Linked DNA regions of Sinorhizobium fredii USDA 257. The protein of the gene in region 2 interacts with the protein of the main gene of each other region in a pairwise test. Links are inferred from orthologs where the notes say so. Each region holds a gene or a part of one and is shown on either strand. Other genes may lie near its edges. The genes, in order: rho and nusG.

Evidence for each region.
Region 1: the proteins of nusG (region 2) and rho interact in binary tests that used the Escherichia coli proteins (3 or more experiments, as listed by UniProt). The link is inferred for Sinorhizobium fredii USDA 257 from one-to-one orthologs.

The regions. Positions count from the first base shown.
Region 1 is NC_018000.1:6,092,681-6,104,263, forward strand. Bases 7,873-10,716 are described here. They hold rho (transcription termination factor Rho), read right to left. Parts: upstream 10,006-10,716; coding sequence 8,740-10,005; downstream 7,873-8,739. Other genes in these bases: mnmE (tRNA uridine-5-carboxymethylaminomethyl(34) synthesis GTPase MnmE), read right to left, coding at 7,873-8,387; hemJ (protoporphyrinogen oxidase HemJ), read right to left, coding at 10,206-10,716. Also shown: leuS (leucine--tRNA ligase), read left to right, coding at 1-797; LPS assembly lipoprotein LptE, read left to right, coding at 784-1,314; holA (DNA polymerase III subunit delta), read left to right, coding at 1,328-2,362; USDA257_RS28550 (ParB/RepB/Spo0J family partition protein), read right to left, coding at 2,703-3,593; USDA257_RS28555 (ParA family protein), read right to left, coding at 3,626-4,420; 16S rRNA (guanine(527)-N(7))-methyltransferase RsmG, read right to left, coding at 4,435-5,076; tRNA uridine-5-carboxymethylaminomethyl(34) synthesis enzyme MnmG, read right to left, coding at 5,073-6,956; more of mnmE, read right to left, coding at 7,068-7,872; more of hemJ, read right to left, coding at 10,717-10,745; hemE (uroporphyrinogen decarboxylase), read right to left, coding at 10,745-11,583. UniProt on the Escherichia coli protein: Facilitates transcription termination by a mechanism that involves Rho binding to the nascent RNA, activation of Rho's RNA-dependent ATPase activity, and release of the mRNA from the DNA template.
Region 2 is NC_018000.1:3,543,409-3,554,879, forward strand. Bases 8,292-11,023 are described here. They hold nusG (transcription termination/antitermination protein NusG), read left to right. Parts: upstream 8,292-9,258; coding sequence 9,259-9,789; downstream 9,790-11,023. Other genes in these bases: USDA257_RS16415 (NAD-dependent epimerase/dehydratase family protein), read left to right, coding at 8,292-8,513; secE (preprotein translocase subunit SecE), read left to right, coding at 9,041-9,241; rplK (50S ribosomal protein L11), read left to right, coding at 10,007-10,435; rplA (50S ribosomal protein L1), read left to right, coding at 10,440-11,023. In the rest of the region: USDA257_RS16360 (hypothetical protein), read right to left, coding at 69-557; USDA257_RS16365 (NAD kinase), read right to left, coding at 658-1,428; USDA257_RS16375 (LysR family transcriptional regulator), read right to left, coding at 1,726-2,667; USDA257_RS16380 (FMN-dependent NADH-azoreductase), read left to right, coding at 2,828-3,448; USDA257_RS16385 (hypothetical protein), read left to right, coding at 3,606-3,881; USDA257_RS16390 (TrmH family RNA methyltransferase), read right to left, coding at 3,886-4,761; tuf (elongation factor Tu), read left to right, coding at 5,423-6,598; USDA257_RS16410 (hypothetical protein), read left to right, coding at 6,817-7,482; more of USDA257_RS16415, read left to right, coding at 7,614-8,291; more of rplA, read left to right, coding at 11,024-11,138; rplJ (50S ribosomal protein L10), read left to right, coding at 11,467-11,471. UniProt on the Escherichia coli protein: Part of the processive rRNA transcription and antitermination complex (rrnTAC). The complex forms an RNA-chaperone ring around the RNA exit tunnel of RNA polymerase (RNAP).

The DNA.
Region 1 (11,583 bases), 2.5 Mb from region 2 along the record:
GCCGCCGCCGCGCGCTGCTCGTCGAAACCGGCGAGGAAATCGCCATCGGCTCGATCGAGAAGATGTCGAAGTCCAGGAAGAACGTCGTCGATCCGGACGACATCATCGGCTCCTATGGCGCCGACACGGCACGCTTCTTCGTGCTCTCCGATTCGCCGCCGGACCGCGACGTGATCTGGTCCGAGGCGGGCGTCGAGGGCGCCCACCGCTTCGTCCAGCGCGTCTGGCGCCTAGTCGGCGAGGCTGCCGAAAACCTGCGCGGCGTAAATGCCTCGCCGGCTAAGGAAGGCGAGGGCATGGCGATATCGCAGGCCGCCCATCGCACTCTGCGCGCAGTCGAGGCTGACTACGACAAACTTGCCTTCAACAAGGCCGTGGCGCGGATTTATGAGCTCGTCAACGTGCTGGCCGCGCCGCTCGCGCAGGTTGCCGCGGGCAAGGCCGACCCGGCCGTCACCGCCGCTGTCAAGGACGCCACGACGATCCTGATCGACCTGATCGCGCCGATGATGCCGCATCTCGCCGAAGAGTGCTGGCGCGAGATCGGCGGCGCGGGGCTGATCGCCGAGAGATCATGGCCGGCCTTCGACCCGGCGCTCGTCGTCGAGAACGAAATCACCTTGCCGGTGCAGATCAACGGCAAGAAACGCGCCGATTTGACAATCGCGCGCGACGCAGATCAGAGTGCGATCGAAAGCGCCGTCCTCGCACTTGACGCCGTAAAAGCGGCGCTCAACGGCGGCAGCCCGAAGAAAATTATTGTCGTGCCGCAAAGGATCGTCAATGTCGTCGTCTGAGAAAGCTGGCCTTCGTCTCCGGTTCCTGGGCGTGCTTGCCGGCACGTTACTGCTGACGGCGCTGGCCGGCTGCCAGGTCCGTCCGCTCTATTCCGACGGTCCGACCGGTGCGACCTCTGTGGCGCTTGCCTCCATCGAGATCGCGGAAGCGGACGATCGCGTCGAGCAGGAAGTCCGCAATGCATTGATCTTCCTGGCCTCGGGTGGCCAGGGCGAGCCGGTCAACCCGCAGTATCATCTCGCCCTCAATGTTTCGCACCGGACGATGGGTGTGCTTTACGACGATGCGGAGGACCGGGCGAACGCCGGCCGCATCGTCGTCAAGGCAGACTACAATCTGACGAGGACGGCAACAGGCGAGACGGTGAAGGCGGGCTATCGCTCGGCGGTCGCGCTCGCCGATTTCCCGGAACAGGAATTCGCAAAGGTTCGCGCCGTTCGCGACGCCGAGAATCGCGCCGCCAAGGAACTGGCGGAACTCATCGGGGCTGATATCGCCGCCGCTCTCGGCCGCTGACGCCGGTATTCGGATGAGCGAGGTCAAATCGCACGAATTCGACAGCTTCCTCAACCGAGGCGCGTCGAACTACCGCCTTTTCCTGCTCTACGGCCCCGACCGTGGCCTCGTTTCCGAGCGTGCCGCCCAGCTTGCCGGCCGCTGCGGCGTCGCTCTCGATGACCCCTTTGCCGTCGTCAAGCTTGATGCAACGGAGTTGCAGCAGGGCGCCGGCAGGGTGCTCGACGAAGTCAATGCCATCGGGCTTTTCGGCGGCGATAAACTCGTCTGGATCCGCGGAGCCTCGAGCGAGAAGGCGATCGGCGAAGCCTTGCAGATTCTTGCCGACACGCCACCGCCCGGGAGCACGCTGATCATCGAGGCGGGCGACCTCAAGAAGGGCGCGGCGCTCAGGAAGATTGGCGAATCGTCGCGGGCCGTCGCCTCCATCGCCTGCTACAGCGACGACGCCCGCAGCCTGCATGCTCTCGTCGACAAGGAACTTTCGGAGGCGGATCTGCGCATAAGCCCGGCGGCACGCGAGCGTCTACTCGAAGCGCTCGGCGGCGACCGCATGGCCTCGCGGAACGAGGTGCGGAAGCTCGCACTCTATTGCCGTGGCAAGGATATGGTCGACGAAGAGGACGTCCTCGCCATTGTCGGCGACGCCAGCGCCATTTCCGTCGACGACGCGGTGGACGCGGTGCTGCAGGGCGACGTCGATGCACTGCTGCACGCCATGAAGAAGATCACCACCTCGAAAACGCCGCCCTTCCTGGTGCTCCAGGGCTGCCTCAGGCAGTTTCAGCAACTGGATGCGATGCGCGCCGAGATGGACACAAGCCGCCAGTCGGCGAGCCAGGTGGTTGCAAGCCTCGGCCGCGGCCTTCATTTCCGCCGCAAGCCGATTGTCGAGGCGGCGCTCAAGCACTGGACCACGCCGGCGATCCGGCGTGAACTGGGACGGCTCCAGGCAACAATTTACCAGAGCCGCGCGCGACAGAGCCTGGAAGAGAGTATGGTGCTGCAGAATCTCCTTGCGATCGCGATACAGTCGGCAAAGCGGTGATCGGTGTTCCCACAGCGTTGGCGGGCCTCTCGATAAATCCGAGCGAGAGTGTTCGAAGCAGCTAGTTGCCACTGATCTCGACTAGGATCCGCCTGTGGTTTTCCCCTCCCCAAGGCCTGCCATAAGGGGCCCACAACGGGGAGGCGGTAAGTGCACCCCGCAACCACGAGCCCATTCCGACCGCTGCATTTTGTGCAGCAGGCAAAAATCGGAGCCGTGCAGCCGAGATGACTCCAACGTGGGAGCCCGCGAAACCGCCGAGATTTGGCGGATGCAGTGCGGCATCGCAAGTCCCTCCCTTTTGGGGAGGGGTTTGGAAGGAGCTTATGAAACCCAGCCCCTAACGTCGCTCGAGTAGCCGGCAAATCTCTTCGAGCTGATCGAGGGTCTTATAGGCGATCCGCAGATGCCCTCCGGATGCCCTATGGCTGACGGTCACCTCTAACCCCAAGCTGTCCGACAGGGTGCGTTCCAGCGCCAGCGTATCGGCATCCTTCTCATCGCGCTGCCGGCTCTTGGCGAAATTCGGATCGTTCTGGGCCTTGATGTCGTTCTGGGCCATGCGCTCCGCTTCGCGCACCGACAGGCCCTTGGAGACGATCGAGCGTGCCAGCGCCACCGGATCGGAGGTCGGGACGAGGGCGCGCGCATGGCCGGCCGACAGGCTGCCGTCGGAGAGCATGTCGCGGACCGGTTCCGGCAATTTGAGAAGCCGCAAACTGTTGGCGACATGGCTGCGGCTCTTGCCGATGATGTCGCCGAGATCGTTCTGCGTATAGCCGTGTTCGGCGATCAGCTGCTCGTAGCCAAGCGCCTCTTCCAGCGGATTGAGATCCGAACGCTGGACGTTCTCAACGATCGCGATCTCGAGGGCCGTCCGATCGTCCACATCGCGCACGATCACCGGTATTTCCGTGAAGCCGGCAAGCTGCGCCGCCCGCCAGCGGCGCTCACCGGCGATGATCTCGTAACGCTCATGACCTATGGTGCGAACCACGACAGGCTGGACGATGCCGTGCTGGCGAATCGAACTGGCCAGATCTTGCAACTCCGCTTCGTCGAATTGGCGACGGGGGTTGCGCGGGTTCCGGGAGACGAATTCGATTGGCACGCGGCGGTCGGGATTGACCTGGCTTGCAGGCGCCGTTCCACTTTGCAACGGCTGGTCCATTTCGCCAATCAAGGCGGCCAAACCGCGGCCGAGGCGCCTCTTGGAGCTGTCGTCGTTCATTCTACACCCGATTAATTACGATACCGAAACGTTTACGCCGCCTTTCGCTGGCGCTCACGTTGGATAACTTCTGACGCCAATTGCAAATAGGCCTGGCTTCCGGCGCATTTGAGATCGTAGAGAATCGCCGGTTTGCCGTAGGACGGGGCCTCGGAAACGCGCACGTTGCGTGGAATCAAAGTGTGATAGACCTTTTCGCCGAGGTGGGTCCGGACATCGCTGACCACCTGCTGTGCCAGATTGTTGCGCGAGTCGAACATGGTCAGCACGATACCCTGGATATCCAAGCTCGGATTCACCGTGCGACGCACCTGGTCGACCGTCTCCAACAGCTGACTGAGACCCTCCAGCGCAAAGAACTCGCATTGCAGCGGCACGAGCACCGAATGCGCCGCGGCCATGGCGTTCATCGTTAACAGGTTGAAGGACGGCGGGCAGTCCACCAAGATATAGGAATAGGCGAGCGCTTCCGGGGCGGTCAGCGCCTTGCGCAGGCGGAAGACCCGGTCGGCTTCGCGCGAAATCTCCATTTCGACGCCAAGCAGATCCATTGTCGATGGGATGATCGCCAGGTTTGGCACCGCGGTCTCGCGCGCAATCTCGCCAATGGAATGGCTGCCCATCATCAGCTCGTAGGAAGACAGGTGCCTGTCGCGACGCTGAATGCCGAGTCCGGTGCTGGCGTTTCCCTGCGGATCGAGGTCGACGATCAGAACCCTTTCGCCGATAGCCGCCAGTGCGGTCGCTAGATTGATCGCGGTCGTCGTCTTGCCGACGCCGCCTTTCTGATTGGCAATGGTGATGATCCGATTTCTTGGGCCAAACATGCTTCGCTCGCCTATCACTTCGTCCGACGCGAAAGATTTGCAATCTCGAGCACAACCGAATCCGGCTCGACGACACTTGCATGTTTTACCAGATCGAATTGAAAGCGACTAACGGCTTTGTCGACTTCCTGCTGATAATCCCGGCCTTTGTGAAAGAAAGCGACCGTATTCGACGTCTCCTCGAGCATCCAGGGCGTGCAATAGTCGAGCAACTGGGTCAAATCGGACAGCGCGCGAGCCGAAACCGCATCGCAACGGGGAATCACAGACGGAGCTTGCTCGATTCGAATCGGATGCACCGATCCACGCGCACCGGTTTCATTCAGGGCAATTCGAAGAAAGGCTGCCTTCTTGTTGTTGCTTTCGACAAGATCCACCCAGCCGTCAGAATATTCCGACAAGCAGATGGCGGTGATCACGCCGGGGAAGCCGCCGCCGCTGCCGAGATCGACCCAGGCTTTTGGGGAAGGCGAAAGGTGGAAAATCTGCAGGCTGTCAACGATGTGGCGCTGCCACAGGTCTTCGAGCGTGGATGGCGCAACGAGGTTAATCGACTTCGCCCACTTCTGAAAAAGCACAGCGAAATGCTCCAGCTTTTCGAGCGTTTCACGTGAAACACGCAGCGCTTTCATGCGCTCGGCAGGACTCGCTTTCATTGTGCCGCAGGCTCCGCCACAGGCCTGACACCACGCTCCTGCCGCCTTAGCCACGACAGCAGCAACGACACAGCGGCGGGCGTCATGCCATCGACCTTCATCGCCTGGGCCAAGTTGCGGGGCCGCTGCTGTGCCAGCTTCTGCTTCAGTTCGTTCGACAGCCCCGGCAAGTCGCTATAATCGAAGTCATCCGGAATTATCGCGCTCTCCTCCCGCCGGATACCGGCGATGTCCGCAGCCTGACGCTCCATATAAACGGCATAAGCCGCATCGATCTCCAACGCCTCGCCGAGACAGCGCTCGATCGCTTCGAGCTGCGGCCACAAGGGCTTGAGCGCCTCGATCGTCTGACCCGGGTAGGAGAGGATTTCGAAGGCCGAACGCCGCTGCCCGTCCTGGTTAAGTTTTAGGCCAAACCGCCTGCCTTCGTTCGGCGTGATGGACAGGGACTGCAGAAGGGTGCGACCCTCTTCATAGGCGCCCTTCCAGGATGCAAAGCGTGCCCGCCGCGCCTCTCCGACGCAACCCAACTCGACGCCGACCGGGGTCAAACGCATATCGGCATTGTCGGCCCTCAGCGACAGCCGATACTCCGCCCGGGAGGTAAACATCCGGTAAGGCTCAGTGATGCCGCGCGACGTCAGGTCGTCGATCATCACGCCGATGTAGGAATCCGTCCGACTGAAAACGAAAGACTCGCGCCCGGTTGCCGCCAGCCCTGCGTTCAGGCCGGCCACGAGACCCTGCGCTCCCGCTTCCTCATAGCCTGTCGTGCCGTTGATCTGACCCGCCAGGAAGAGGCCGGGCATCTTGCGTACCGCCAGCGAAAGCTGCAGCTCGCGCGGATCGACATGGTCATATTCGATGGCATAGCCTGGCTGGAGGATGGACACACTTTCCAGACCCGGAATGGTGCGGATAAACGATTCCTGCACATCTTCCGGCAAGGAGGTAGAAATGCCGTTCGGGTAAATGGTGTCATCCTCGAGCCCCTCCGGCTCAAGGAAGATCTGATGGCCATCCCGTTCGCCGAAGCGGACGATCTTGTCCTCGATCGACGGGCAATAGCGTGGCCCAACTCCCTCGATCTGGCCAGAATACATGGCGGAGCGGTGAATATTGTCGGCAATGACCTTGTGTGTGGCGTCCGTCGTCCGGGTGACGCCGCAATCGATCTGGCGGTTGACAATCCCGTCGGTCATGAAAGAGAAGGGCACCGGCTCTTCGTCCGGCCCCTGGCGGCCAACGCGGTCCCAGTCGATTGTCCGGCCATCCAAGCGCGCCGGCGTACCGGTTTTCAACCGTCCAAGTCTGAGGCCGAAGCGCGTTAGCGTCTCCGAAAGGCCGACCGACGGCTCCTCGCCGACGCGGCCGGCCGGGATCTTGCGGTCACCGATGTGAATCAGACCCTTGAGAAAGGTGCCGGTCGTCAGTACCACCGCAGCGGTGCGAAACACCCGGCCGTCTTTCATGATCACGCCGGCTACCACATCGGCTTCGGTCAGGAGGTCATAAGCGTCTCCTTCGATCACGGTGAGATTGTCGGTTGCATCAATCTCCCGCTGCATAGCTTCGCGGTAGAGCCTGCGATCCGCTTGCGTGCGTGGTCCCCTGACCGCCGGTCCCTTGCGCCGGTTAAGCAGCCGGAACTGAATACCGGCCGCATCGGCGATGCGACCCATCAGCCCGTCCAGTGCGTCAATCTCGCGGACCAGATGGCCCTTTCCCAAGCCGCCAATGGCAGGGTTGCAGGACATTACACCGATTGTCTCTTTCTTATGGGTGATGAGCGCGGTCCGCGCACCCAGCCGTGCCGCCGCCGAAGCGGCTTCGCAGCCGGCATGGCCGCCGCCAATCACGATGACATCAAAGCTTGTCATACCTACTCTCGCTTACTTCAGGTCTTGATTCGCAATTCGCAGCACCGAGTCAAGAAGTTTCACGTGAAACGTGCCGAGCAGACTCGGAATTGGTGCAATCGCCCTGAGACGTCATTTGCCGATGCAGAATTCCGAGAATATCACGTCGAGCAAATTCTCGACATCGACGCGGCCGGTGATCCGCCCAAGGGCGTCACTTGCCAGTCGAAGCTGTTCCGCCTGGATGTCGAGACCCTCTGCGGCTAGGCCGCTCGCAAGCGCCGCGCTCGCCTGTCTCAGGCAATCCACATGGCGCTTCCGCGACGGCATGGCAAGTGCGGTCCGGCCCGCCAGATCGGGAAGGTGTGCCTTTATCCTTTCCAGCAAATCGGCGATGCCGTCGCCCGTCTTCGTCGATAGGAACACGTCGGCCTGCTCGGGCGACCAAGTCGTCGCCTTGCGGTCGATCTTCGTTGCGACACGAAGCACCGGCACATCACCCCCGACCGGTTCGCTCCAGACGAAGTCGCCCGGTTTCTCCGATAGCAGCAGGATCAAATCGGCGTGCCCGATAACCTCACGCGCCCGGCGGATGCCTTCCCGCTCGACGATTTCCTCGGTTTCCCGAAGTCCGGCGGTGTCAAACAGCTTCACGGAGAATCCGGCTAAGGAAAGGTCAACCGATAGAACATCGCGAGTCGTCCCGGCAATCTCCGTGACGATCGCAATGTCCCTCTTGGCGAGCGCATTGAGTAAGCTCGATTTTCCGGCATTCGGTTCGCCCGCAATGACGATCTTCAGACCGTCGCGAACAATCTCGGCAAGGCCGGCCTGGTCGATATGCGCGTCAATCTCCCCCTGAAGCTTCTCGATGTCGGCCCAAATCGTCTCGCTGACGGAACCGGGAACATCCTCTTCATCGGCAAAGTCGAGTTCCGCCTCGATCATCGCGCGCGCATGCGTCAGGCGTCGAGCCCAACTCTGGTAGACAGCCGATTGACCGCCGCTGGACTGCTCGAGGGCAAGACGACGCTGCATCTCCGTCTCGGCAGTGATCAGATCGGCTAACCCCTCGACCTCGACGAGATCCATCTTGCCGTTTTGGAAGGCGCGCCGCGAGAACTCGCCGGCTTCGGCATGCCGCAACCCTTCGAACCCGGCGAGCGCATCGAGAATGGCGTGCACAACGGCCCGCCCCCCATGTACCTGCAGCTCGCAGCAGTCCTCGCCGGTGAACGAGGCCGGAGCGGGAAAGTAGATCACCAGTCCGCTATCCAGCATCTCATCGTTTCGAGTCCGAATCGTTCTGAGCGAGGCGGAGCGCGGTTTCGGCAGTGCACCGCATAGGCGCACAAGCGCATCGGCCGTCGCCGGTCCGCTGATGCGGATCACGGCAACGCCGGCGGGTAGGGCGCCGCTGGAGAGCGCGTATATGGTATCCGTGAACTGCATCGGCTTGTTCGATCCGGTGAAGGCACAGCGCGAATCCGCGCGCCCGTCAACGGTTTTCTCGTGTAGAGGTGCAACCTTAGGCGAGCACTATGTCCGTACGCCGAAACACGCTGCGTCGGTCGTCGGCAACGGCGCAGACTTATGCATGCCTGCGGCCCGGAAATCAAGCATAGCCAAGGCTATGCGGATTGCGGCGGACAGGCGCACTGTTTCACGTGAATCATCGTGATGCCGAGGGACCGCAGGACTCATACTGGCGCCACCACCATTGAAGGCAGCTGAGGAATACCAGCGACAGAAAAGGCCGGGATTCAGTGAATGCCGGCCACCTGGATGGTACGGTAGCAATCGATCAGGTGTTCATCGAATCGAAGAAATCGCCGTTTGTCTTCGTCTGCTTGAGCTTGTCGATGAGGAACTCGATCGCATCGGTCGTGCCCATCGGTGCAAGAATGCGGCGCAGCACGAAGATTTTCTGCAGATCCTGGCGCGGCACCAGCAGGTCTTCCTTGCGCGTGCCGGACTTCAGAATGTCCATCGCCGGGAAGATGCGCTTGTCGGCAACCTTGCGGTCGAGCACGATTTCCGAGTTGCCGGTGCCCTTGAACTCTTCGAAGATGACTTCGTCCATGCGGCTGCCGGTGTCGATCAGCGCCGTGGCAATGATCGTCAGCGAGCCGCCTTCCTCGATGTTACGAGCCGCACCGAAGAAGCGCTTCGGACGCTGCAGGGCATTGGCGTCGACGCCGCCGGTCAGCACCTTGCCGGAGGACGGCACGACCGTGTTGTAGGCACGGCCGAGGCGGGTGACCGAGTCGAGAAGAATGACGACATCACGGCCATGCTCGACGAGGCGCTTCGCCTTCTCGATGACCATTTCGGCCACCTGCACGTGGCGCGTTGCCGGCTCGTCGAAGGTCGAGGAGACGACTTCGCCTTTCACCGAACGCTGCATGTCGGTCACTTCTTCAGGCCGCTCGTCGATCAACAGTACGATCAGATAGCATTCCGGATGATTGGCGGTGATCGAATGGGCGATGTTCTGCAAGAGAACCGTCTTGCCGGTACGCGGCGGGGCGACGATGAGGCCACGCTGCCCCTTGCCGAGCGGAGCGACGAGGTCGATGACGCGGGCGGACAGGTCCTTGGAGGTCGGTACTTCAAGTTCCATCTTGAACCGCTCATTCGGGTAGAGCGGCGTCAGATTGTCGAAGTGAACCTTGTGGCGGATCTTTTCCGGATCGTCGAAATTGATCGTGTTGACCTTGAGCAGCGCGAAGTAGCGCTCGCCTTCCTTCGGGCCGCGTATCGGCCCTTCGACCGTATCGCCCGTCTTCAACGAAAAGCGGCGGATCTGCGATGGCGAAATGTAGATGTCGTCCGGACCGGGCAGGTAGTTTGCATTTGCCGATCGAAGAAAGCCAAATCCGTCCTGAAGGACCTCGACAACGCCTTCACCGATGATTTCTATCTCTTGCGTGGCCAGGTTTTTGAGGATGGCGAACATCAGCTCTTGCTTGCGCATGGTGCTGGCGTTCTCGACCTCGACCTCTTCGGCAAAGGCAAGGAGATCCGTCGGCGTCTTGTTCTTGAGGTCTTGAAGCTTCATTTCAGCCATGAAGAGTCCATGATTTGTAGGGGAATGGGAGCAGGCGTGATTTTCGTAAGGGAGCTGCAGAGGGGGAAAAGCGGCAGGCTCTAAACTTCGTCACAGGCCTTGGGATGAAGGAGATGGGCGAAAATAGCGATTCACGTGAAACGCCGCAAGGGGGCGCCGCAAATTAAGCGCCACCTATCACAGCTCTGAATCGATTGAAGTCAAAATGGTTTCACGACGGCGAGGATGACGATGAGGATCATCAACAGGGTCGGCGCCTCGTTCATCAGCCTCCAGTAGCGCGCGCTCTTCCGATTCGCGTCCCGCTGAAAGTCAGCCACCGCCCGGCCGAAATGCACGTGCACGAGCGTCAACAGCACGACGCAGAAGAGCTTCGCGTGAAGCCAGCCGCCACGGAAGCCGTAGACGCTCCAGGCAAGATAGAGGCCGAGGACCCAGGCGATCATCATCGCCGGATTCATGATGACCTTCAGCAGCCGTCGCTCCATCGTCTTGAAGGTCTCGGACTGCACCGAACCGGGCAGCGCATCGGTGTGATAGATGAACAGCCGCGGCAGATAGAGGAGCCCCGCTATCCAAGAAATCACCGCGATGATGTGAAGCGCCTTGATCCAGAGATAGAGATCGCCCGGCCGCCCGACGAAAAGCCCGGCCAGCAGAGCCACGAAGACGGACAGCGCGGCAATCGCCCGAAGCCGCGCCCGCTTTCCGGGAGCGTTATCCGTCTGCCGCTCGATCATCACCCTCTCCCGCGAACACGCGCAACGAGGGCGGCGACGTTCTCCGGGTCGGCCTCAGGCGTGATGCCGTGGCCGAGATTGAAGATCAACGGTCCATTGCCGAGCACGTCGAGAATCCGATCGATGCCGCGCTCCATTGCCGCCCCGCCGGCAACAACCCGCATCGGGTCGAGATTGCCCTGCACCGGACCGTCCTTCTGCAATTCGGCAGCGAATGACAGCGGCACAGCCCAGTCGAGCCCGATCGCGTCGGCGCCGGTCGACCGGCGATAGTCCTTGAGCAACAGGCCGGCTCCCTTGGCAAAGGCGATGATCTTCGCCGAAGGGCGGCGGGCGCGCACGGATGCAACGATCCGCCGCACCGGCTCGACGGCAAAGCGCGCAAACTCATCCTCGCCGAGGACACCCGCCCAGGAATCGAAGATCTGCACCGCATCGGCGCCGGCATCGATCTGCTCGACCAGGTAGTCGGCAGAAACGTCGGCCAGGAAGGCCAAAAGCTGCTCGAAAGCCTTCGGATGGCGGTAGGCGAAAAGGCGTGCGGGTGCCTGGTCAGGTGTGCCGCGACCGGCGATCATGTAGGTCGCAACCGTCCAAGGCGCACCACAGAAACCGAGCAGCGTCGTCTCCGCCGGCAATTCCCGTCGGAGCCGCGAAACGGTTTCGAAGACGGGAGTGAGGTGACTCAAAACGTCATCGGCCTTGAGGCCCGCAATGCCGTCCGCATCGATCGGATCCATCCGTGGCCCGTGGCCCTCCTCGAAACGGACGTTCCGGTGAAGCGCATCGGGAATGACGAGAATATCGGAGAAGAGGATCGCAGCGTCGAAGGCGTAGC
Region 2 (11,471 bases):
GGCTGAACGTCCCGAACGGGATATGCGACAATCGGCCGGGTGCTCCCCGGCCGATTCTATTCTGAGGTTCAGTTGGTCGCCCGCTCTATCTTGATGTCGCCGACTTCGTCGATCAGCACCGTCCAGGATTCCGGTTCGCTGGCGGATGGGTCCGTCTTCAGATAAACGGTCGCGAACATTCCCGGCTGCCGCGTGATGCCTGTTGAGGTTTCGGGTCGAATGTCGGTGACGAAGGGCTTCATCGCCGAGAATTCCTCGAGTTCGGCGGAAGAGATTACTTCGGGACCGGACGGCGTCGAGGCGATCTGCTGGAGATGGATGCGTGCGGTGCCGTCCGTCTGCCGGACGGCAAGCAGCTTATAATAGCCGCGCTGTGCGGCAGCCGACCCTTGCGGGCTGCCGGCCGGATCGTCCGACGGCTCCGGGCCGGCCCCGGCCTCCCAATAACCTGTACTGGTCACGAAGGTGACGTTCGACGGAACGATCTCGCCGTCCTGCGCCCGTAGAGCGCCGGCAGCCAAAACCAGGCAAAGCGCGATCGACAGGGGCTTGTACATCGTCGAGGGTCCCTCATGAATGTCTGGTGTTCATCGCCGCGATGCAGCACGGATGACAACCGCTTCTGCAGAATACCATATTGGTCTGCAACGTGTGATTTCAATTGGAGAACTGTTCGGCCAGGATGCGGTCGGACCACGAATGGTCCGGATCGGAAAGAATGCGGGCCGTGAGCTTTTCCGATTCGGCGATGCGCACCCGGACGACCGACTTGACCTCCTGGTGGTCCGCGACGGCATTGACCGGCCGCTTTTCGGCCTCGATAATCTCGATCTCGACGGTGACCCGATTGGGAAGCAGGGCGCCGCGCCAGCGGCGCGGCCGGAACGGACTGACCGGGGTAAGCGCGAGAAGAGGGGCCTCCAGCGGCAGAATCGGCCCGTGCGCGGAAAGGTTGTAAGCGGTCGAGCCGGCCGGTGTTGCCAGGAGCAGCCCGTCGCAGGTCAGTTCATCGAGCCGCACCTTGCCGTCGACAATGACCTTGAGCTTCGCGGCTTGGTAGGACTGCCGGAAAAGATAGACCTCGTTGATCGCCAGAGCGGTGAATTCATTGCCGTTTGCGTCAACCGTACGCATTTCCAGGGGGTGGAAGGCGTTGTCGACGGCGCTGGCAATGCGCTCGCGCAGGTTCTTGGTGCTGTAACGGTTCATCAGGAAACCGACCGAGCCGCGATTCATGCCGTAGACGCGCTTACCGGTGTTCATCGTCCTGTGCAGCGTGTGCAGCATGAAACCGTCGCCGCCAAGGGCGACGATCACGTCCGCCTCCTCCGGATCGTGATCTCCGTACAATGCCTTGAGTTCCTTTGCCGCCTTTTGCGCCTCTTCGGCCGTCGAGGCTATGAAGGCGAGTGTGCTGAACTGGGTCATGCATTCAGTCCGTTTGTCGTTGCGGCGGCGAAGGGGATCGATGCCATGCCTGTTTTTCTGTCACGCCCCTGCGGCGAGTGCACCCGAAATTTTTAGGGGAGCCGCATTTTTGCTTTACACCGGGAAGGAATATGGTAACTCCCGTGGGCGAATGTGCCCTTATAGCTCAGTTGGTAGAGCGGCTGATTTGTAATCAGTAGGTCGGGAGTTCGAGTCTCTCTGGGGGCACCATTTCTCCAAGCCTTCGGAACATCTGTCACGGCGCCGGGCACGGCTGGTCGGCGCTTTGCGCTTCCCTCAAATATCGAATGATTGTGCCGGCCTCGGATCGACCTCACGGCAGCGTTGCATAGCTTTGATCAGGTTTTCCGCAAGGTAGTCGATCAGCGCGCGCGTTGCCGGCAACATGCCCTGGCGGGAGGGGAAGACGAGGTGGACCATGACGTTGCCGGACGTCCACTCGGGAAGCACCGGAACCAGCACGCCGGTGCGGAAGGCACGTTCGCAGATGTGGTCCGGCAGCAGAGCAATGCCCATGCCCTCGATCGCGGCGCGTTCGAGAATGACAAAGTCGCTGCAGCCGATCACCGGCCGGTGTGCGATCTCGATCGATCCCCCATCGGCGTGGAAGAGGCGCCAAACGTCACTCGGATGTTGCTCGTTCATGGAAAGTGTCGGCATCTCGGAGAGATTGGAGGTCGTGATTTCTCCGAGCCGGGCGAGAAGCGTTGGGCTCACGGCCAGCCGCGATCGCACCTCGCCGAACTTGCGCACGATCAGTTGGCTGTCGGTATCGAGCTGGTCGCGAGCCCGAAGCGCCACGTCGAATCTTTCTTCGATCAGGTCGAGACGGCGATTCGTCGCGGTGATCAGCAGCCGCACACCGGGATAGCGGCGGTGAAAGCCGGGGAGGATATCGGCCAACATCGGCGCGAAGCCGAGCGGGCAGCCGAGCCGCACAACGCCACTCGGTTCTGCCCGCACGGCGGCGACTTCGGCTTCGGCCGCAGCGACGCCCTCGAGCAGCCCCTGCGCATGTTCGTAGAAAACGCGGCCGATTTCCGTCACGCGCAGCTTGCGGGTGGAGCGCTCGAGAAGGCGGACACCCAGTTGATCTTCAAGTCGCGCCACGTGCTTGCTAAGCTTGGATTTCGGGATATTCAGATCGCGCGCCGCGGCGCTGAAGCCGTTGTTCTTCACGACGGCGGCAAAAAGGGCGATATCGTTCAGGTCCTGCATCCCAACCTCCATCAGAGCGGACGAAGAGGCACTCGCAACCGCTCTGGCATGCATTGATTGTTTCCCTCAGGAAACGGAATGTCAAATATTCTCGCTCTTATCCCGCGATTGTTTTCAAATCATATTTTGTGCACCGCAACTCGAAACAAAGGTGCCTCCCATGAACGTCCTCCATATCGACTCCGGCATTCTCGGGGAACATTCGGTTTCCCGTCGCCTGACGGCGGCGATCGTCTCGCAGATCAAGGCCGATCGGGCCGATGCGAAAGTTACTTATCGCGACCTCGTCTCTGAGCGATTGCAGCATCTGACCGGCGCACAGATCATGGCGCCTGCCGACCTCAATGGCGTCGACCCAGCGCTGGCTTCGGATGTCCGAGCCGGACGCGAGATGCTCGAGGAGTTCCTTGCCGCCGACACCATCGTTGTCGGCGCGCCGATGTACAACTTCTCGATCCCGAGCCAGTTGAAAGCCTGGATCGATCGCCTGGCCGTCGCCGGCAAGACCTTCCGCTATACCGAAGCCGGTCCGGAGGGTCTTGCCAAGGGCAAGAAGGTCATCGTCGCCTCGACGCGCGGCGGACATTACTCTGCCGGTCCGGCCTCGGCCATGGACCACCAGGAAAGCTATCTGCGCACCGTCTTCGGCTTCTTCGGAATCACCGACGTCGAGTTCGTCCGCGCCGAAGGCCTGAACCTTGGCGCCGACCAGAAGCAGTTCGCCATTGCCGAAGCTGAAAAGACGATCGCTGAAGGCAACGTTCTGCGGCTGGCCAGCTAACGATTATCTCGGCCGGCGCTGGAACGGAGTGTGCTTGCGGTGTTTCTGCCGCATTCCGCTTCAATCAGGTGCCGGTCTGTTGCGGAAGAATGCCGGCTGCGCAAGCGGCCGGCATTCTTCGTTTCTGCTCGGCTTGGATTTGCGCTATTCTGGCGGAATGAAAAGCCCGATTGCTCTGCGCGTTCTGGCATTGTCGCTGGCAGCTGTCGCCATGGTCGCCGAAAGTGTGGCTGCGTCCCCGCCGGACCGGCGCTGCACCTGTCGCAATCGCGACGGGGCGAAATATGAGCTCGGCCAGGTCGCGTGCATCCGGGTCGACGGCATCGCCTATCTGGCGCGTTGCGAGATGAATCTCAACGTAACGACCTGGAAGAAGGTGCGCGACGGCTGTCCCACGGCTCACCTTACGACGACCGGCGCTGCAATAGACTGAAGTGTCAGGCTTTCAGATGCTGCCTCGCCGCGTACATGGCGATCGCGGCGGCGTTCGAGACGTTGAGCGACTTGATGGCGCCCGGCATCTCGAGTCGCGCCAGCGCCGTGACGGTCTGCCGCGTCTTCTGACGCAGCCCCTTGCCTTCCGACCCCAGTACGAGAGCGATCTTTTCGCCCGAGAAGGTGTCCTCCAGCGGCTGCGGACCCTCCGAATCGAGGCCGATCGTCTGGAAGCCGAGCTTGTGCAACGCATCGATCGTATCGGCGAGATTGGTGATCTGAATATACGGGATGAGTTCCAGCGCACCCGACGCCGACTTGGCCAGCACGCCCGATTCCGTCGGGCTGTGGCGCATGGTGGTAATCAGCGCGCCAGCCTCGAAGGCGACTGCCGAGCGCATGATGGCGCCGACATTGTGCGGATCGGTCACCTGGTCGAGCAGGAGGATCAACGGGCACTCGCTGAGCGCCTCGAGCTTTCGGTGCGGCAGCGGCCGCGTCTCAAGCATCACGCCCTGGTGGATGGCATCCGGCCCGAGGACCCGGTCGAGATCCTGCGGCGTGACGGTCTCGACCGGGAAGGGGAGTGCGGAAAGTTCGCCGAGTTCCAGCCGTGTTGCCGCGTTCTGCGTCACGCTGAGGCGGATGATCGTGCGCTCCGGATTGTCGAGAGCGGCGCGGACCGTGTGCAGCCCATAGAGGAGCACCTCATCGGGCGCGAGCGCCGGTGACTTCCAGTCGACCGGCAGCTTCCGGCGCTTGTCGGGGCGGGGTGTCGGAATCTCGCCACGTTCGCGGCGGGCGTCGCGGTGCGCGCGCCGGAGAGTGGCGTAATGGCTGTCTTTGGCGCTCTTGTCGCCGGTCTTGTCCTTGCTCATGCGCACCTTATAGTAAGGTTTGTGCTGTCTTGGAAATGGATTCGCAAATCCGTGGTCGTCCGTGCCTGTGGAGAATTTCTGAAATTTTCCGTTTCGCTCCTGTTGACAGGAAGAATGTGGGCGGTCATATACCCGGCGCAGATCGCGAGGCGGCACGAAACGGCGCCGGTTCTTCTACGATCTCAAAAGCTTGGTCGATTGATCCCGACAGGATAATGGAGGGATGCCCGAGTGGTTAAAGGGGACGGACTGTAAATCCGTTGGCTCAGCCTACGTTGGTTCAAATCCAACTCCCTCCACCATTCTGCTTCAGGATCGAAGGCCCGCGGGTATAGCTCAATGGTAGAGCAGCAGCCTTCCAAGCTGAATACGCGGGTTCGATTCCCGCTACCCGCTCCAACTTCTTTTTTCATATCGGCAACTATTGGCACGCGACTTTAAAGAAGTCCTGTATGCACTTGGCGGCGCTACGATTCCGGTTTTCGTAAAGTCTGTTCGCGAAGGTTCGGGGGATTCTTTGCGACGGCCTTTCGAACAGCCTGGATCTTGCCGTTTCGGCGGACGCAATTAAGTCTTGCGCAAATGCCGCGAAACCCTTAAACGGCTGCACAAACCGGTCCAGCCGGCTGATCCATCGTATTTGACCACAGGAAGCGTACCCATGGCAAAGAGCAAATTCGAGCGCAACAAGCCGCACGTCAACATCGGCACGATTGGCCACGTTGACCATGGCAAGACGTCGCTGACTGCAGCGATCACCAAGTACTTCGGCGAATTCAAGGCGTATGACCAGATCGACGCTGCGCCGGAAGAGAAGGCCCGTGGCATCACCATTTCGACGGCGCACGTCGAATACGAGACGCCGGCCCGCCACTATGCGCATGTCGACTGCCCCGGCCACGCCGACTACGTCAAGAACATGATCACCGGTGCGGCGCAGATGGACGGCGCGATCCTGGTGGTTTCGGCCGCCGACGGTCCGATGCCGCAGACCCGCGAGCACATCCTGCTGGCTCGCCAGGTCGGCGTTCCGGCGATCGTCGTGTTCCTGAACAAGGTCGACCAGGTTGACGACGCCGAACTGCTCGAGCTCGTCGAGCTGGAAGTGCGCGAACTGCTGTCGTCCTACGAATTCCCGGGCGACGACATTCCGATCGTCAAGGGTTCGGCGCTCGCCGCTCTCGAAGACTCCGACAAGAAGATCGGCGAAGACGCGATCCGCGAGCTGATGGCTGCGGTTGACGCCTACATCCCGACGCCGGAGCGTCCGATCGACCTGCCGTTCCTGATGCCGATCGAAGACGTGTTCTCGATCTCCGGCCGCGGTACGGTCGTCACCGGCCGCGTCGAGCGCGGCATCGTCAAGGTTGGTGAGGAAATCGAGATCGTCGGCATCCGTCCGACGACGAAGACGACCTGCACGGGCGTTGAAATGTTCCGCAAGCTGCTCGACCAGGGCCAGGCCGGCGACAACATCGGTGCGCTCTTGCGCGGTGTCGACCGCAACGGCGTCGAGCGCGGTCAGGTCCTGTGCAAGCCGGGTTCGGTCAAGCCGCACCGCAAGTTCAAGGCTGAAGCCTACATCCTGACGAAGGAAGAAGGCGGCCGTCATACGCCGTTCTTCACCAACTACCGTCCGCAGTTCTACTTCCGCACGACCGACGTGACCGGTATCGTGACGCTGCCGGAAGGCACGGAAATGGTGATGCCGGGCGACAACGTGACGGTCGACGTCGAACTGATCGTGCCGATCGCCATGGAAGAGAAGCTGCGCTTCGCTATCCGTGAAGGCGGCCGCACCGTCGGCGCCGGCATCGTCGCCTCCATCGTCGAGTAACTCCGGTTCTACCGGATTTTGATGAGGGCCCCGCAGGCAACTGCGGGGCTTTTTTCGTTGGCGGGACAACCCCTTGCGTGTGTTGTTTGCAACAGAGCGCCCATGGCTTGGCTTGCCGCGGGCGATTGCCGCGAGGCACTCGCGCCTGAATGTGCTATTCTCCGATCGAGACGATTTGCCGGAATGGCACCGGTTGCGACCGAGGATCGGAATCCCAAATGATAAAATGCAAAGCTGCGCGGCTGGCCGTGGCGAGCATCGCTTTGATCTGTGCGGGACTCTCTGCGGCTACGGCATCGGCCACAGACAGGGACGCCTTTATCTGGGCGCCCTCGAAGACGGGAGCCAATGCCTACAGGCTACGCGCCGGTGTGCGTCTGCCGGGGCGCTGGGACGCGACCGCGGGTGCCGAGATCTCGATGCGTGCGGCGCCGTCCGGGAAACTCGATCCACCGGATGCGCCGTTTCGGCTCTGGGGCTTGCTATCGCGCAAGCGCGGCCACCCGGCGGCCGCACGTTCCACACAGATCAATATGGACTTCAATGCTCTGAGCGGGGTGGGCAACATCGGACTCGGAACCGCGCGCACCTGGATCGTAACGCCGGCACTCGACGCGGAGGTCCGCCGCAACCTGTCGCTTCAATGCAACGCCTATGAAAACCACTGCCGTGGACCAAGCCTGACGCAATCGGCCAGGGTGATTGCTCCGGCAACCCGGACGTCCGTCGTTGTGCATAGTCATATTTCCGATGACGGGCTGAGCGGCTTGAGTCGCATCGGTGTCGAGCAGAAGGTCGGCAACCTTCAATTCGGCGCCGCCGTTGTCGATCCGCTGTTGGCGCCACGCAGCGTTTTCGACGTCCGCTACAGCCTGAGATGGTGACGTGGCAGGCACATGAATCGCCCTGCCGCGTCGTCCGCTGACCATGTTGACCGCACGCCTCGTGCAAACGCATCTTGCGCACGCGCGGAAACGACTTAACTATTGCCGATCATTGTTGCGGGGGAGGCGTCATGAAGAAGCGGATTCTCTTTACCGGCGGCGCCGGCAAGGCCGGGCGGCATGCCGTGCCCTATCTCGTCGAAGCGGGGTATGAAGTGCACAATGTCGACCTTGTGCCGCTCGACAGCCCTGGCGTCACCAACCTGATCGCCGACATCACCGACGGCGGCCAGATGTTCAACGCGCTGTCGATGCATCGGGATTTTCCGGATCTCGATCAGGGGCAGGGGCCGCAACCCTTCGACGCCGTCGTCCACTTTGCCGCCATTCCGCGCATCCTCATCAAGCCGGACAACGAAACCTTCCGAGTCAATGTGATGGGCACCTATAACGTCATCGAGGCGGCGGTGAAGCTCGGGATCCGCAAGGTCATCGTTGCGTCAAGCGAGACGACCTACGGCGTCTGCTTCGCCGAAGGCCACCGCGATTTCCATCGCTTCCCGCTGGAGGAGGATTACGACGTCAATCCGATGGACTCCTACGGCCTTTCCAAGGTGGTGAACGAAAAGACGGCGCGCGCTTTTGCGGAGCGGACCGGCTTCGACATTTACGCGCTGCGCATCGGCAATGTCATCGAGCCGCATGAATATGAGCGCTTTCCCCATTATTTCGCGCATCCGGAGATACGCAAGCGGATTGCCTGGAGCTATATCGACGCTCGGGACTTGGGGCAGATCGTCAAGCTCTGCATCGAGAAGGACGGGCTCGGTTTTGAGATCTTCAATGCCTGCAACGACACGGTCTCTGCCAATACGCCGACCCGGGAACTCGCCAGGCGCTTCTACCCGAATGTACCGTTCACCAGGGAGATCGACGAGTTCGAAGGGCTGCTCTCGAATCGGAAGATCCGTGAGGTCCTCGGCTTCAAGGAGGAGCACGACTGGCGAAAATATGTGCCGCTTGACACCTGATGCATGTCGCCCAAAAGTGTGCAGCGGTTTCGGGATTACAACATGCATGAAACAAAGCCGAAGCCCCCCGCCTGAATACGTTGAAAGGCGACGCGCTATAGCCACGGGGCGATCCTGGGTGTGAACCAATGACCGGAAATTTTCTCGGCACTTTTTTGCTCTTTTGTTGCAAATGCGCTTGAAAGGATCCGGTAAACTGAATAAGAAGCCGCAGACTTGAGATGCATCCGGTCGCGGTTGCGCGTCTTGGTCTAGGGGTATAGCTCAGTTGGTAGAGCGGCGGTCTCCAAAACCGCAGGTCGGGGGTTCGAGCCCCTCTGCCCCTGCCACTTTCCCTCGTTCTTGCCCTGTCGTTCGAATTCGGCGAGAATGTCCGGGACGGGCGGTGCGGCCGTCCTTATTATTCACAAAAAAGACCGATCGGCTCTTGTGGTTTTTGGAATCGGTCTTTATGTAGGGTCCAAACAGACACGCGGTGCGTGGGGCTGATACATCGGCTTTACGTGCCGTAATGGCGTGAGCATTTTATGGCATCCAAAACGAATCCGTTCACGTTTCTGCAGCAGGTACGCTCTGAAACGTCAAAAGTGACTTGGCCTTCGCGGCGCGAGACGACGATCTCGACGCTGATGGTCTTCGTCATGGTCTCTTTTGCCGCCGCCTTCTTCTTTGGTGCGGACCAGTTGATGGGGTGGCTGATGAGCCTGATCCTCAACGTTGGCGCTTGATTTGGGTGGAGAATAGCATGGCTGCGCGCTGGTATATCGTTCACGCCTATTCGAATTTCGAAAAGAAGGTCGCCGAATCGATCGAGGAGAAGGCGAGGCAGAAGGGCCTTTCGCATCTGTTTGAGAAGATTCTCGTTCCGACCGAGAAGGTGGTCGAGGTGCGTCGCGGCCGCAAGGTCGATGCCGAGCGAAAGTTCTTCCCGGGTTATGTTCTCGTGCGGGCGAATTTGACGGACGAGGCCTACCACCTCATCAAGAATACGCCGAAGGTGACCGGATTTCTCGGGACGGACAGCAAGCCTGTGCCGATTCCGGATCATGAGGCGGACCGTATTCTCGGTCAGGTGCAGGATGGCGTCGAGCGTCCGAAACCTTCTATTTCCTTCGAGATCGGCGAGCAGGTCCGTGTCTCGGATGGCCCCTTCGCCTCCTTTAACGGCATCGTACAGGATGTCGATGAGGAGCGCTCGCGCCTGAAGGTCGAGGTGTCGATCTTCGGCCGCGCGACCCCGGTCGAGCTGGAATACGGCCAGGTCGAAAAGGTCTGAGAGAACGCAGGTTTATGAAGTGGGCAGGCTGACGTCGTCGGCTTGCTCCGGCGGAGTGATCCGCATGCGCGTGGGAGGGAGCCGGTCTTAGCCGGGCCGGTATATCCGCACCACGCAACCGCAGCCGCCGGTCAACCGACCGGCAAGGAAGCCGGGCAACCGGCTGAACAGTTCCCGCTTCCGGTTAGCCGGGCGGGGCAAAGAGAGGCAGAGAGAAATGGCTAAGAAAGTTGCAGGCCAGCTCAAGCTGCAGGTAAAGGCCGGCTCGGCGAACCCGTCGCCGCCGATCGGTCCTGCGCTTGGTCAGCGTGGCATTAACATCATGGAATTCTGCAAGGCGTTCAACGCCGCCACGCAGGAAATGGAAAAAGGTATGCCGATTCCGGTCGTCATCACCTATTACCAGGACAAGTCCTTCACCTTCATCATGAAGCAGCCGCCGGTCAGCTACTTCCTGAAGCGCGAAGCGAAGATCCAGTCCGGTTCGAAGACTCCGGGCAAGGCCAAGGCAGCTTCGATCTCCAAGGATCAGATCCGCACGATCGCAGAGGCCAAGATGAAGGACCTCAACGCGGCCGATATCGAAGGCGCAATGGCAATGGTCGAGGGCTCCGCCCGCTCCATGGGCCTGGAAGTGACGGGCTAAGACCATGGCGAAGATTGCAAAGCGTGTACAGAAGTCCCGCGAGGGCATTGATCCGGTGAAGGTCTACGGCCTCACCGAAGCAGTGACGCTCGTCAAGGAGCGTGCAACCGCCAAGTTCGACGAGACGATCGAAGTGGCGATGAACCTCGGCGTCGATCCGCGCCATGCCGACCAGATGGTCCGCGGCGTCGTCAACCTGCCGAACGGCACCGGCCGCTCGGTTCGTGTCGCCGTTTTCGCCCGTGGCGCGAAGGCCGATGAAGCCAAGGCCGCCGGCGCCGACGTCGTCGGCGCGGAAGACCTCGTCGAAATCGTCCAGGGCGGCAAGATCGACTTCGATCGCTGCATCGCGACCCCGGACATGATGCCGCTCGTCGGTCGTCTCGGTAAGGTTCTCGGCCCGCGCGGCATGATGCCGAACCCGAAGGTCGGGACCGTCACCATGGACGTCACGGCGGCCGTCAAGGCTTCGAAGGGCGGCGCCGTCGAGTTCCGCGTCGAGAAGGCGGGCATCGTTCATGCCGGCATCGGCAAGGCATCCTTCGATGCCAAGGCGCTGGAAGAGAACATCCGCGCCTTCGCAGACGCGGTGATCAAGGCGAAGCCGACCGGTGCCAAGGGTAACTACGTCAAGCGCGTGGCCATCTCCTCGACGATGGGCCCCGGCCTCAAGATCGACCCGGCAACGCTGAGCGTCGCCTAAGAAATTGCGGGCTTCGGCCCGAAACCGAATTTCCGGCCTTTCGAGGCCGGAAATATCCGGGCTTCCGGCCCGGAGTTCCTGTCCGAGATTGCGGGTGGTTCTACCTTAATCACCATTGCCCGCATGAGACGGGGAAGACCTGGATTTCAATCGCGCCATTGGCGTCGAAATTCGGTTCGAACCTCGCTTGCCTTGTGTCAGACCCGGCTCTTCCGGGAACGCCAAGGGACAGGATCCTTAAGCGTTGCTTGGGATCGAGCATGATCCCGGTGACAAAGGCAAACCCGGCAGGGCTGCGATGAGCAACCCTGTCAACTGGAGACAGACAGTGGA